DNA from 4 places in the Providencia zhijiangensis genome. Region 1 is predicted to be linked to each of the others. Evidence: predicted binding sites of a transcription regulator. Region 1 holds the regulator's gene; each other region holds the start of a gene.

The links. Region 1 encodes CRP, which controls carbon source genes, mostly activating them, when cyclic AMP is high. Its sites were predicted from a motif close to ATGTGANNNNNNTCACAT; they were not measured.
Region 2: a site for CRP is predicted at 1,105-1,122, ahead of deoC (deoxyribose-phosphate aldolase). Genes of this name have one in related genera too.
Region 3: a site for CRP is predicted at 1,260-1,277, ahead of msrB (peptide-methionine (R)-S-oxide reductase MsrB). Genes of this name have one in related genera too.
Region 4: a site for CRP is predicted at 1,070-1,087, ahead of QS795_RS08885 (YchE family NAAT transporter). Genes of this name have one in related genera too.

The regions. Positions count from the first base shown of each region.
Region 1 is NZ_CP135990.1:305,331-308,547, reverse strand. It holds gene QS795_RS01395 (phosphoribulokinase) at 1-437, shown strand, start outside; gene QS795_RS01390 (OsmC family protein) at 517-921, opposite strand; gene crp (cAMP-activated global transcriptional regulator CRP) at 1,245-1,877, shown strand; gene QS795_RS01380 (hypothetical protein) at 2,089-3,217, shown strand, end outside.
Region 2 is NZ_CP135990.1:508,505-511,721, reverse strand. It holds gene fucP (L-fucose:H+ symporter permease) at 1-12, opposite strand, end outside; gene rbsK (ribokinase) at 174-1,094, opposite strand; gene deoC (deoxyribose-phosphate aldolase) at 1,277-1,945, shown strand; gene QS795_RS02220 (DeoR family transcriptional regulator) at 1,992-2,771, shown strand; gene rnz (ribonuclease Z) at 2,833-3,217, opposite strand, start outside.
Region 3 is NZ_CP135990.1:1,965,743-1,968,959, reverse strand. It holds gene gapA (glyceraldehyde-3-phosphate dehydrogenase) at 55-1,050, opposite strand; gene msrB (peptide-methionine (R)-S-oxide reductase MsrB) at 1,407-1,820, shown strand; gene QS795_RS08975 (YeaC family protein) at 1,969-2,262, shown strand; gene pncA (bifunctional nicotinamidase/pyrazinamidase) at 2,326-2,946, opposite strand; gene ansA (asparaginase) at 2,970-3,217, opposite strand, start outside.
Region 4 is NZ_CP135990.1:1,944,889-1,948,105, reverse strand. It holds gene adhE (bifunctional acetaldehyde-CoA/alcohol dehydrogenase) at 1-811, opposite strand, end outside; gene QS795_RS08885 (YchE family NAAT transporter) at 1,335-1,979, shown strand; gene QS795_RS08880 (ABC transporter substrate-binding protein) at 2,585-3,217, shown strand, end outside.

The DNA of each region.
Region 1 (3,217 bases):
CACAACATGTTGATTTGCTTGTGGGTGTAGTGCCAATTGTTAACCTTGAATGGATCCAAAAACTCATCCGCGATACCACCGAGCGAGGACATTCCCGTGAAGCGGTGATGGATTCCGTTGTACGTTCGATGGGGGATTATATTAACTATATTACGCCGCAGTTTTCTCGTACCCATATTAACTTCCAACGAGTTCCTACCGTTGACACCTCTAACCCTTTCTCTGCCAAAGCAATACCTTCACAGGACGAAAGTTTTATCGTTATTCGCTTTAGAGGATTAGAGCAGATCGATTTCCCTTATTTATTATCCATGTTAAATGGCTCGTTTATTTCAGCGATGAATACCATTGTGGTACCCGGTGGGAAATTAGGACTCGCGATGGAACTTATTATGATGCCATTAGTGGAAAAATTAATGAAACAGCGAAATGGGTAGTTTGAGATTCTCATTAAAGAGATAAATAACAAGATGCTTATCTTAATTATCGATAAGCATCTTAATAGCAAGAAAACAATTACAGCGTTTTAATTTCGAAGCTATGAGTCACGTTAACCGTTTTCTCTAACATGATAGCAACGGAACAATATTTTTCTGCAGAAAGTTGAACCGCACGCTCCACCACTTTGTCCGTTAATTCACGTCCCGTCACAATAAAGTGCAGGTTGATGTCCGTAAAATAGCGCGGAGCTTCTTCACGACGCTGCGAAGTTAATTTTACTTCACAATCAACAATATCCTGACGACCTTTTTGCAGAATAGAAACCACATCAATCGCACTGCATCCGCCTGCTGCCATTAGAACCATTTCCATCGGACTCGGTGCTTTATCTCCAGCATTGCCATCCATCATAACTTGATGACCCGATGCCGACTCACCTAAAAAAGAGAGCCCTTCAACCCACTTTACGCGTGCTTCCATTTTTATTCCTCTCGAAAATAGTGATATTTATCGTCACATTGTTCCATATATCTAGACAATGTTATATCAGCATTATTAGGCTGAAGCGATACAGGGGAGACTTTCTACATTGGATATGATACAAACAATGGTTAGTTGATAGGATTAAGATCAATACTCAACGATTTAATTGATTATATTATACAATTGATATTAATTTGCATTGGCCTAGGGCGATATTAATAATAGGCATCAATGTGACTTAATATGCTAAGCTTGACACTTTAAAGTCAGCCTTTCCCTACTTTTCGAAAGGTTGCAATAACATACAGAGGATAACGCTAATGGTTCTCGGCAAGCCACAAACAGACCCTACTCTTGAATGGTTTTTGTCACACTGCCATATTCATAAGTATCCATCCAAGAGCACTCTGATCCATCAGGGTGAAAAAGCAGAAACCCTTTACTACATTGTTAAAGGCTCAGTGGCTGTTTTAATCAAAGATGAAGAAGGCAAGGAAATGATTCTCTCTTATTTAAATCAGGGAGATTTCATTGGCGAACTTGGGTTATTTGAAGAAGGGCAAGAACGTACTGCGTGGGTTCGCGCGAAAGTTGCTTGCGAAGTCGCGGAAATTTCTTACAAAAAATTCCGTCAGCTGATTCAAGTCAATCCAGATATCCTGATGCGCCTTTCCGCGCAAATGGCAAGTCGTTTGCAAACCACGTCCGAAAAAGTGGGTAACCTTGCATTCTTAGATGTTACTGGTCGTATTGCTCAAACATTATTGAATTTAGCTAAACAACCTGATGCAATGACTCACCCAGACGGTATGCAAATCAAAATTACTCGTCAGGAAATCGGTCAAATCGTAGGTTGTTCTCGCGAAACTGTCGGTCGTATTTTAAAGATGCTGGAAGATCAAAACTTAATCTCCGCACACGGCAAAACGATTGTTGTTTACGGCACTCGCTGATTCACCTTTCAGCCTCACCCTTCTTGGTGAGGCTTCGATATTGAAATAGCTTTATACTTTACGTACAAAGCTATTTTTCTTACTTAGGATCCTTTATTTCCCCCTCTCATCTATATACTCTCATTGATGAGTATCGTTTCTTTATATAATTATAGTTAATTGTCAAACTAATATAGTGGTAACTAAACCATTATTAAGAGTTGACAACACGATGATTAAAAATATCAATCCAAGAAGCGAAAGTATCATTAATATCAATGATAATAAAACCATAACCACTTCATCATTATCTAATCAAATAAAAAAAGCCATTAATATTGGTTCATGCATACCCGATAATAATCACCTATCTAATTTACATTATCAAAAAAAGCATTTCGCCGTATTGACTTGTCATTTTGAGCCAAGTGAACAAAAAGAAATTAATCTAATTAAATACTCGCCTCCAGTAGAGAAAATAACACTTCCCTATAAATACCATGAGGCTATTGAAGCTAATGGCCATTTTTTAATTCTTAAATCCCCACGTATTTTCAACCATTCCGTCTCAATAAAAAATGAGCCAATTATTAATGAAAAACAGGATACTGAACTAATGCTAATTGATAAAACAAGTGCTACAGAAACTAACGTTTTTAAAGAATTTAATTTAAAACGTTCATCAAACCGATTCTCAAATTTGATTTTAGAAATAAAATCGACTCATGAAAAAGGTATTCGTTATTTAAAAAGTATATTTAATAAAAATAAGAATGAAAAATTTTGTGTTACTTTTAAAAAGGGAATTGAGATCCCAATAAAACATGAAAAAACAAGATCAAGTGAAGTAATCACTTATCAGAACACTGCATCGACTCAGAAGATTGAGAACAACCTTAGCACTCTAAAATCATCACAAGCTAAATTAGCTGAACAGCTAAAAAAAATAGAGACAGACAAAGAGAATGAAATAAAAGCAGGTGAAGAGAGAATAAGAAAAGAAGCTGAATCAAGTATGATACAGAAAGCTTCTATTTCGAAAATAAAAGATGAGAATAAAGCAAAGAGCAGTGATACCGAATTTGAGTTCAATGAGGAATTAGAGTGGAATGATGATACCAATCATATTCAAGATAGTTTACAAAAAAGAATCACCGACCGTCTTGTTAGCTTAGCAATTCCATCAACTCGTCAGCTCGATAAATTACTTGTCGATGAGACTGACATGAAGTCAATAAATCGGCACTTAGAAAATATGGATTCACTGAACAAGATAGAAAATCAGCTATATTCTAGCAATGAAAGCTTAAATTCTAACTCATCAAGCCATTATTCAAATAATTCTAGTGACTCTGGATATT
Region 2 (3,217 bases), 200 kb from region 1:
TTTGATGTTCATATTAACCCTTAATAGTTTTTATAATATTTTTAACCGGTTAAACGGGCTTTTTTGCTCTAATGGCAACCTTCATTTCAACCGGTCATGCTCAACATCATTCAAATTCAGAGCAAATATTGTGGGTACAGGTAATGCTTCTGGCGCTTGAAAGATGGTTAATACTAATTATTCAACTGTACAAACTCACTGAACTGCTCGATGCTTGGGTAAGAAGATTGTGTGCCTTTTCCGGTAACGCTAAAGGCTGAAAATAGAACGGCTTTTTTCATCGCCTCTTCAATATTGCCGGTGTGAACATAGTAATGAGAGAAGCAACCAATAAACGCATCGCCAGCCCCGCTGGTATCAATCGCGTTCACTTTGATAGCAGGAATGAACAGTTCGCTTTCACGAGTCATCCATAACGCACCTTTATCACCTAAAGTCACAATCAGGTTTTTCAGGCCTTTGTCTAACAGGGATTGTGCAGCACGACGCACGTTATCCATGGTATCTACTGGCATATTGGTCAGAATTTCTAACTCAGTTTCATTCGGTACAAAGAAATCACAGCGGCATGCGTAATCTAAATCCAGTGCGCGTTGTGCTGGCGCTGGATTAAGTAACACAGGAATGTTGTGCTTATTACCAAAGGCAATCGCGTGGTAAACCGTTTCCAGCTGCACTTCCAGCTGCAATACGATCAATTTGCACTTTTTCAGATCTTCCGCGGCGCGGTCGATATCTTCAGGGGATAAAAACTTATTCGCCCCTTTGACAATCAAAATGCTGTTCGATGAGTTTTGATTCACAAAAATCGGCGCAACACCACTGGAGGTACACGGTACCTTTTCCACATAGCGGGTATTGATGCCATAAGACTCAAGATTACGAATGGTGTTATCCGCGAAAATATCGTCGCCTACTTTAGTGAGCATAATGACTTTGGAGTTTAATTTTGCTGCGGCAACAGCTTGGTTTGCCCCTTTACCGCCACAACCGATTTTGAAGGCTGGGGCTTCGAGGGTTTCCCCTTCTTTAGGCATTTGATCAATGTAGGTGATCAAATCGACCATGTTTGAACCGATAACTGCTATATCCATAATGTCCCTCGTGTTAAATAAATCACATAATGATATAATCCTAACATTATCATGTTGCAAAAATATCATTTGTGATTAGGATCTCGAATAACGAATGATCAAGTGTTATATCTGCCACATTTCCTCATTCTTTGTTACCTATTCCACATCTATTCTGAAAAACTTCATATAGGAAGGTTTAAATGCAAGATTTAGCGAAATATATTGATCACACTTTATTGGCTGCCAACGCAACAGTTAACGATATCAAAACGTTATGTGCAGAAGCGGCTCAACATCACTTTGCTTCAGTGTGTGTTAACACTGGTTATGTCCCATTGGCAAGTGAATGCTTAAAAGATAGCGATGTGATGGTGTGCTGTGTTGTTGGTTTCCCATTAGGCGCATGTTTAACAGAGGCTAAAGCGTTTGAAGCCGCTGAAGCTGTTCGCCGTGGTGCCGATGAAGTGGATATGGTCATCAACGTAGGTATGCTGAAAAGCGGTGATTTAGACTTCGTTCGTCAAGATATCGAAGCCGTTTTTGCGGCCTGTGGTAAAGCAACACTGAAGGTGATCCTCGAAACTTGCCTGTTAACTGATGAAGAAATTACACAGGTTTGTGAAATTTGCCGCACAATTAACGTTGGATTTGTGAAAACTTCAACAGGATTCAGTACAATGGGTGCCACTGAGCATCATGTGGCATTAATGCGTAAAGTGGTTGGTAATGAAATTGGCGTCAAAGCATCCGGTGGCGTACGTACGCGTGAAACCGCAATTAAGATGATTGAAGCGGGTGCTAACCGCGTTGGTGCAAGCGCGAGTGTCGCTATTGTGACTGGAGAAAATACCACTCCAAGTGACTACTAAACAACGGGGCGCGGTTCGTCCGCGCCATTATAAAAAGGATTGCAGGGTGATAGAAACTAAACAAAAAGAACGCCTTCGCCGATTAAGTGAATGTATTAAACGTTCAGGACGCATTCATCTTAAAGAAGCCGCGAGAATACTTGAAGTCTCTGAAATGACCATTCGCCGAGATCTCAATGCGGACACCGAAGGCCCTATCCCCATGTCACTGCTTGGTGGCTATATTGTTTCTGTCACTCAACCTACTGCTTTAGCTCCGCACGAACCCCATGCCGATGTTTTCACACCCGATCAAACTGAAGAGCTGTATATCCCTAATTTAGCCGCCAGTATGGTCAGTGAAGATGATGTAATCTTTTTCGACAATGGCATCGAAATGGCCACCTTGATAGCGTTGATCCCTGAAGAAATCAGCTTTACTGGCATTTGTTATTCCCATAACGTTTTTCTCGCCTTGAGCCAGAAAAAAAATGCCACAGCGCTGCTGTGTGGTGGGGAATATCGCCCCAAAAGTGATTCGTTTTACAGCCCTACGCTGCCCTCTTTACTCGATTCCATCAATCCCAAAAAAGCCTTTATGTCTGCCACTGGGGTTCACAGCGCCTATGGGGTGACTTGCTATAATCTCGATGATTTACCGATGAAAAAGAAAGGCATGGAAAAATCGATTCGCAAGATTTTATTAGCGCCTTATAACCTGTTTGATGAAGTGGCGACCGCCAATATGGGCGAATTGTCTCAGTTTGATGTGATTGTGACAAACCGACAGCTAAGTGATGAATACGAAGCTTACTGCCGCAATGGGTTTGTGAAAGTGATTTACTAACCTGATACTATTCATTCGAACAAAATCGACACGTTTGAAATCGTGTCGATTTGTTTTCTCACTAAATTTTAACCGTCAAATAATCTTCCGCTATCTGCGTTTCAAGAAATTCGGCTTGGCACTCCGCCAATAAACGAGGAATATCCTCTGCGCCATAGCGCCCGCTGAGATGCGTCGCGATAAACCGTTTTACCCCCGCTTGCTTGGCAAGCTGCGCCGCTTGGCGAGTTGAAGAGTGCCCGTGCTCATTAGCTTTCGCTTCTAGCGCCACTTCTAACGTAGTTTCGTGCACCATGACATCGGCATTTTTAGCCAACAACAACGCTTCTGGTGTTGGGATAGTATCCCCAAAAATCGCGACCACTTTACCTGTAACTGGCTCACCAAGGTAGTCGGCTCCATTCACGGTGCGACCATCTTCTAACTCAATAACTTCGCCCTTCTTC
Region 3 (3,217 bases), 1.7 Mb from region 1:
GATACAAAAGAGCCGCCAAGAGGCGGCTCAGTCACACTGGTTGCTTAACAGCTCTTATTTAGAGATGTGAGCAATCAGGTCTAGAACTTTGTTAGAGTAACCAGTTTCGTTGTCATACCAAGAAACCAGTTTCACAAAGTTGTCGTTCAGAGCGATACCTGCTTTAGCATCGAATACTGAAGTCAGTTTTTCGCCGTTGAAATCGGTAGATACAACGTCGTCTTCAGTGTAACCCAGAACGCCTTTCAGCTCGCCTTCTGCTGCTTCTTTGATAGCGTCACAGATTTGTGCGTAAGTTGCTGGTTTTGCCAGACGTGCAGTCAGGTCAACAACAGAAACGTTAGGAGTTGGAACACGGAAAGACATACCAGTCAGTTTACCGTTCAGCTCAGGAATAACTTTACCTACAGCTTTAGCAGCACCAGTTGAAGATGGGATGATGTTTTGAGAAGCACCACGACCACCACGCCAGTCTTTGTGAGATGGACCATCAACAGTTTTTTGTGTTGCTGTGGTTGCGTGAACAGTGGTCATCAGACCTTCAACGATACCAAATTTGTCGTTGATAACTTTAGCCAGTGGAGCTAAGCAGTTAGTTGTGCAAGATGCGTTAGAAACGATTTCTTGACCTGCGTAAGCTTTGTGGTTAACGCCCATAACGAACATTGGAGTGTCATCTTTAGAAGGACCAGTTAACACAACTTTCTTCGCGCCTGCTTGGATGTGTTTACGAGCAGTCTCGTCAGTCAGGAAGATACCAGTTGCTTCAGCAACAACATCAACACCGACTTCGTTCCATTTCAGGTTTGCAGGATCTTTCTCTGCTGTAACACGGATTTTTTTACCGTTAACAACTAAGTGACCATCTTTAACTTCAACAGTACCGTTGAAACGACCGTGAGTTGAGTCGTATTTCAACATGTATGCCATGTACTCTGCATCGAGCAGGTCGTTGATAGCAACGATTTCGATGTCAGAACGCTCTTGTGCAGCACGGAAAACGATACGGCCGATACGACCAAAACCATTAATACCTACTTTGATAGTCATAGTATTTCCACCAGCTATTTTATTTCGTGAATTAAGATGTACTTAAAGTTACCAAAACCTTGCCAGCCGTCAAGCGGAATCGTGTCAATTATTGAAAAAAATCAATTCTGATACCACTATCTGCATATTTGTCAGTCACTTCAGCAGCAAATACAGCCGCACGTATTATCGGGATTGTTCAGCATAATGAAACCATCCATCAGTGATATATGTGAGGCTCATCACAAATCAAACCGTAAAGTTCTAACCTTAATAGTCTAGAATAGTTTTCCACTGAGCGTTGTTAAGTTTTTGTTGCTTGAAATGGGTGCGAAATCGCTTTAATACGCATCTTTTTGAAAAAGAGTAGGTAATCGATGTCGAATAAAGATAAGCAAGCTGTTGATTTATCAAAGCTTAACCAAGTCCAGCTGTATGTTACACAAGAGGCTGGCACAGAGCCCCCATTTAGTGGCCAATTATTGCATAACCGTAAAGATGGCGTGTATGAATGTCTCTGTTGTGGAACCCCTTTATTCCTTTCTGAGACCAAATTTGATGCGGGCTGCGGATGGCCGAGTTTCTTTCAACCAATTGATGAAAGTTTGATAAAATTTATCGAAGATTTCTCTCATGGAATGCACCGTATAGAAGTGCGCTGTAGTAATTGCAATGCGCATCTTGGACATGTATTTCCTGATGGTCCACAACCAACCGGACAGCGTTACTGCATAAATTCAGCATCACTAAGTTTTACAGATGACCAAACGGGTGAAAAGACCGTAGGGTAGCGTGCTGAAGCTTGCTGAAGTATGAAAATATGTTCAGCAATAACGACTCGGCTGATTATTCAAAATGTCATATATTCATAAAACCATAAAAAATAATTATCTTGATTGCCACTAACTTGATGTGATGAGGCGTAACGTGAGCGTAGAAATGGATGCACAACAAATAGACCAATTGCTGTCTGTCATGACCCCAGAAATTTACCAGCGTTTAGTGACGGCAGTGGAGTTAGGTAAATGGCCGGATGGCGTGGCATTAACGCCAGAACAAAAAGAAAATACCTTGCAGATGGTGATGTTATGGCAATCTCGCCATAACCATGATGCGGAGCATATGACGGTCGGTACAGACGGCCAAATTACCATGAAGAGTAAGCAAGAATTGAAAGCGCTTTTTCAAGGGGATAGGCTTGCGACATTGAAACCGCAAGAAAACGACGAATAAGATAGTTAGCCCTGCAAATTAGCAGGGCCAAAATTTGAAACCCATTAGTAGGGTGATGGAACGCTAGAGTGGCAATGCTACTAACTTAGCCCCAGCACTCTGCATTTCCGCTAAAGCTTTCAGGCTATCTTCAGGGGCTAAATTAACGCCGCGACACCCATCCGTTAGCACATCGACACGGTAGCCGAGTCTCAGCGCGTCCAGTACAGTAAACTTCACACAATAGTCGGTCGCAATGCCCATAATCATTAAATGGCTGATTTGTTGCTGCTGAAGCCACACATGAAGTTCAGTTTGACTGACTCGGTCATTATCAAAAAAGGCACTGTAGCTATCTACCTGCGGATTTTCACCTTTAGTAAATACCTTTTGAATAGCTTGGCGATGAAGCTCTGGATGGAAATCAGCACCATGGGAGCCTTGTACACAGTGAACCGGCCACCAAACCTGTGGCAATCCATTCAGTTCGCCAAGGGTGCCAACAGGCTGGTTAGAATTGACGGCAAAACTGAGATGGTTTTCTGGATGCCAATCTTGGCTGGCGATCACCGTGATACCCTGTTTTTGGCATTGCTTAATAACGTGGTTTGCGGTTTCAATAACCTGTTCGCTTTGTTTTACAGCGAGAGCACCACCAGTACAAAAATCATTTTGTAAGTCGACTAACAGTAATGCTGATTTCATCATTCTTCTCAGTAGGTTATGGCTTATTCATCGGCGTAGCTTAATTCACCACGTAGATTATTTTGCATTAATTCTCGAATAAGCTCAGAGGTATAATCTTGGCTTAGTAAGTAATGTAATTTACTCAATGCGGCTTCAAAAGTCATATCAAAACCACTGATCACTCCAGATTCTGCTAATGCGTGTCCGGTGGCGTAACCTTCCATATTTACCCGCCCAGAAATACATTGGGTAAGGTTGACGACAATAATGCCGCGAGAAGTTGCTTCAC
Region 4 (3,217 bases), 1.6 Mb from region 1:
CACCGTGGGTAGAGAAACGCTCACGGACTTGGTCATAAACCGCATCAACTACCACAACAGATTGTTCAGATGCGCAAATCACGCCGTTATCAAACGTTTTTGACATTAAGATAGAGGCAACGGCACGTTTGATGTCTGCAGTTTCATCGATAACAACTGGCGTGTTACCCGCACCAACACCAATCGCAGGTTTACCGGAACTGTAAGCTGCTTTCACCATGCCTGGGCCACCTGTCGCTAAGATCAGGTTAATGTCAGGGTGGTGCATCAGAGCATTGGACAGCTCAACAGAAGGGGAATCAATCCAGCCAATAATATCTTTTGGTGCGCCAGCTTCAATGGCCGCATTCAATACAATCTCAGCAGCACGGTTGGTCGCAATTTTAGCGCGAGGATGTGGAGAGAAAATAATTGCGTTACGGGTTTTTAAACTAATTAATGATTTAAAAATTGCGGTAGAGGTTGGGTTAGTAGTTGGAACGATACCGCAGATAATACCAATCGGCTCAGCAATGGTGATGGTACCAAATGTTGGGTCTTCAGATAGAACACCACAGGTTTTTTCATCTTTATATGCGTTGTAAATATACTCAGAAGCGAAGTGGTTTTTAATCACTTTATCTTCAACAATTCCCATGCCTGACTCTTCAACCGCGAGTTTTGCTAATGGAATTCGTGCATCAGCAGCAGCAAGAGCAGCGGCGCGGAAAATACGATCCACTTTCTCTTGAGAGAAGCTGGCAAATTCACGTTGAGCTTTTTTGACACGAGCAACAAGTTCATTGAGTTCAGTAACGTTTGTTACGGACATATAGATTACTCCTGATAAAGTTAAAATTTTTAAGCCAATGAGCAAAGCATCTAAAAAAAGCTGTTGTGGCTAGAGCGTCCAAAGTGGCCATTCTAAATAAGTACCTAAAACAACAGTATAGATAAACTTAATAATAATGCTTTTCACCCATGCTAATTGGCTTATAAATCTCAGATAAATAGCTCAAAAAGTAAAAATTAACTGATTGATCACTGCGTTTATCAGTTGAGACTAGATTAACAAAAAGGGAATTTAATAAAGTGATCTAAATCACAAAATATGCAAGCTGACTCCATTCAGCATGCCGTTTTTACGGGATTCCTTGATTTGCAAAAAAATGATTAATTTATCGCTAAAAAGAGGTGAATAAATCATCCTTTTTTAGTCATTAAGATAAGCTGCAATAAATAATTCTATTAAGATGCACAAAATTGTTCTTTAACTAAGGATTTTAACGATTTCAGTGATAAAATTAGTTCAGGTAAGCGTTTCTTGTTTAAGAATTTTATGAGGGTATTAATGGGTGAGCGCAACATTACTTGATTTATCAGGCTATATTAAATTTTTTATTGGTCTATTTGCGTTAGTAAACCCGGTTGGTATCTTGCCTGTGTTTATTAGTATGACAAACTATCAAACCGTTGCGAGCCGCAATAGAACTAATACGATAGCCAACTCATCAGTCGCAATTATTCTCTGCACATCACTGTTGGTGGGGGACTCGATATTACAGCTGTTTGGTATTTCAATTGACTCATTCCGTATTGCAGGGGGAATTCTGATTGTCACCATCGCGTTATCGATGATCAGCGGTAAAATTGGTGAGGACAAACAGAACAAACAAGAAAAAACAGAAACTGCAGTGCGAGATAGTATTGGGGTGGTGCCATTAGCGCTTCCGTTAATGGCGGGTCCCGGGGCAATCAGTTCGTGCATTGTCTGGTCATCACGTTGGACTGGCTGGCAGAACTTTATTGGTTTAGCGTTAACCAGTATTTTGTTCGCTTTTTGCTGTTGGCTGTTGTTCCGTTCTGCATCTTTACTGGTTCGTTACTTAGGGCAAACGGGCATCAACGTTGTCACCCGTATCATGGGTCTGCTACTTATGTCATTAGGCATCGAAATCGCTGTAACCGGTGTTAAAGCCATATTTCCAGGGCTTTTATAGTTTGAGCATTATTTAGCCGTCTTACGAGACGGCTATTCTCATCCGCTTTTCCCGTCATTCCATTATTCCTTTCGAGTTCAAAATACTCACTCAATTATTTTGGCGTGTTCTGTGCAACCAAGCTGTCCTTTACAACCAAAATAATTCCTCTACGCGATAAATTTGAAATGTGATTATGTGTCGCACTTTTTGCAAAATTAGGCATAAAAAGTAAGGAAATGTGAGCTGCGTAAATTTATTCACTATTCTCATCAGAGATTGTTAATGATATGTTTGGATAATTGTTGATAAAGATTTTAAGAGTGATTTAAGGTTTTTTATTATCTAATTGTTTTTATTTGAGTATTTAAAAGTTGAGAAAGTGTGTTACCCCTTTTAAATAGATTCTTTAACTTTAAATGTTAACTAAATGTAATTTTTTATAAGCTTTCTGAGCAAAATTGCACCTTTAAGGAAAGCTTTTGGCGGTTAAATTAGAAAACAGCTTAGGAAACAGTGACTAGAGCAGCAGTAAGTCAACAATGTGGAGGCGTGCTAAACGTCGTTCAACATACGTTGAAACGTTAACTGTAAAACCGTAACTATGAAATGGAGAAGGCGCAACGATGAAACTCACTACTAAGCACAGTTTACTTTCCTGTCTCATTTTCTCATTAGCAATTTCAGCTCAAGCCTCATCAATCCCCGATAAATCCTCATCAAATAAAACTTCCATAAATAAAATAGTGGTCAATAACGGTTCAGAAGTCACTTCACTCGACCCTCATAAAGTCGAAGGGGTACCGGAAGGCAATATTATTTTAAATTTATTGGAAGGGCTGGTTTACGACGATATTAATGGTGTGGCCGTGCCCGGTATGGCAACGAGTTGGCAGAATGAGAACTACACCACATGGACATTTACCTTGCGAGATGATGCCAAGTGGAGCGATGGCACCCCCGTTGTCGCAGAGGATTTTGTATATAGTTGGCAGCGTTTGGCGGATCCTAAAACCGGTTCGCCTTATTCCAGTTATTTACAAAATGCTTATATTGAAAATGCAGACGCTATTTTAAAAGGTCAAAAACCCAAAGAATCGTTGGGTGTCAAAGCCCTTGATGACAAACATTTGCAAGTCACCCTAAGCCATCCCGTCCCGTATTTTATCGATATGCTTTCCCATACTTCAATGAAACCTGTTAACCGTAAAGCCATTGAAAAATATGGTGATAAGTGGACTCAACCGGGTTCCTTTGTG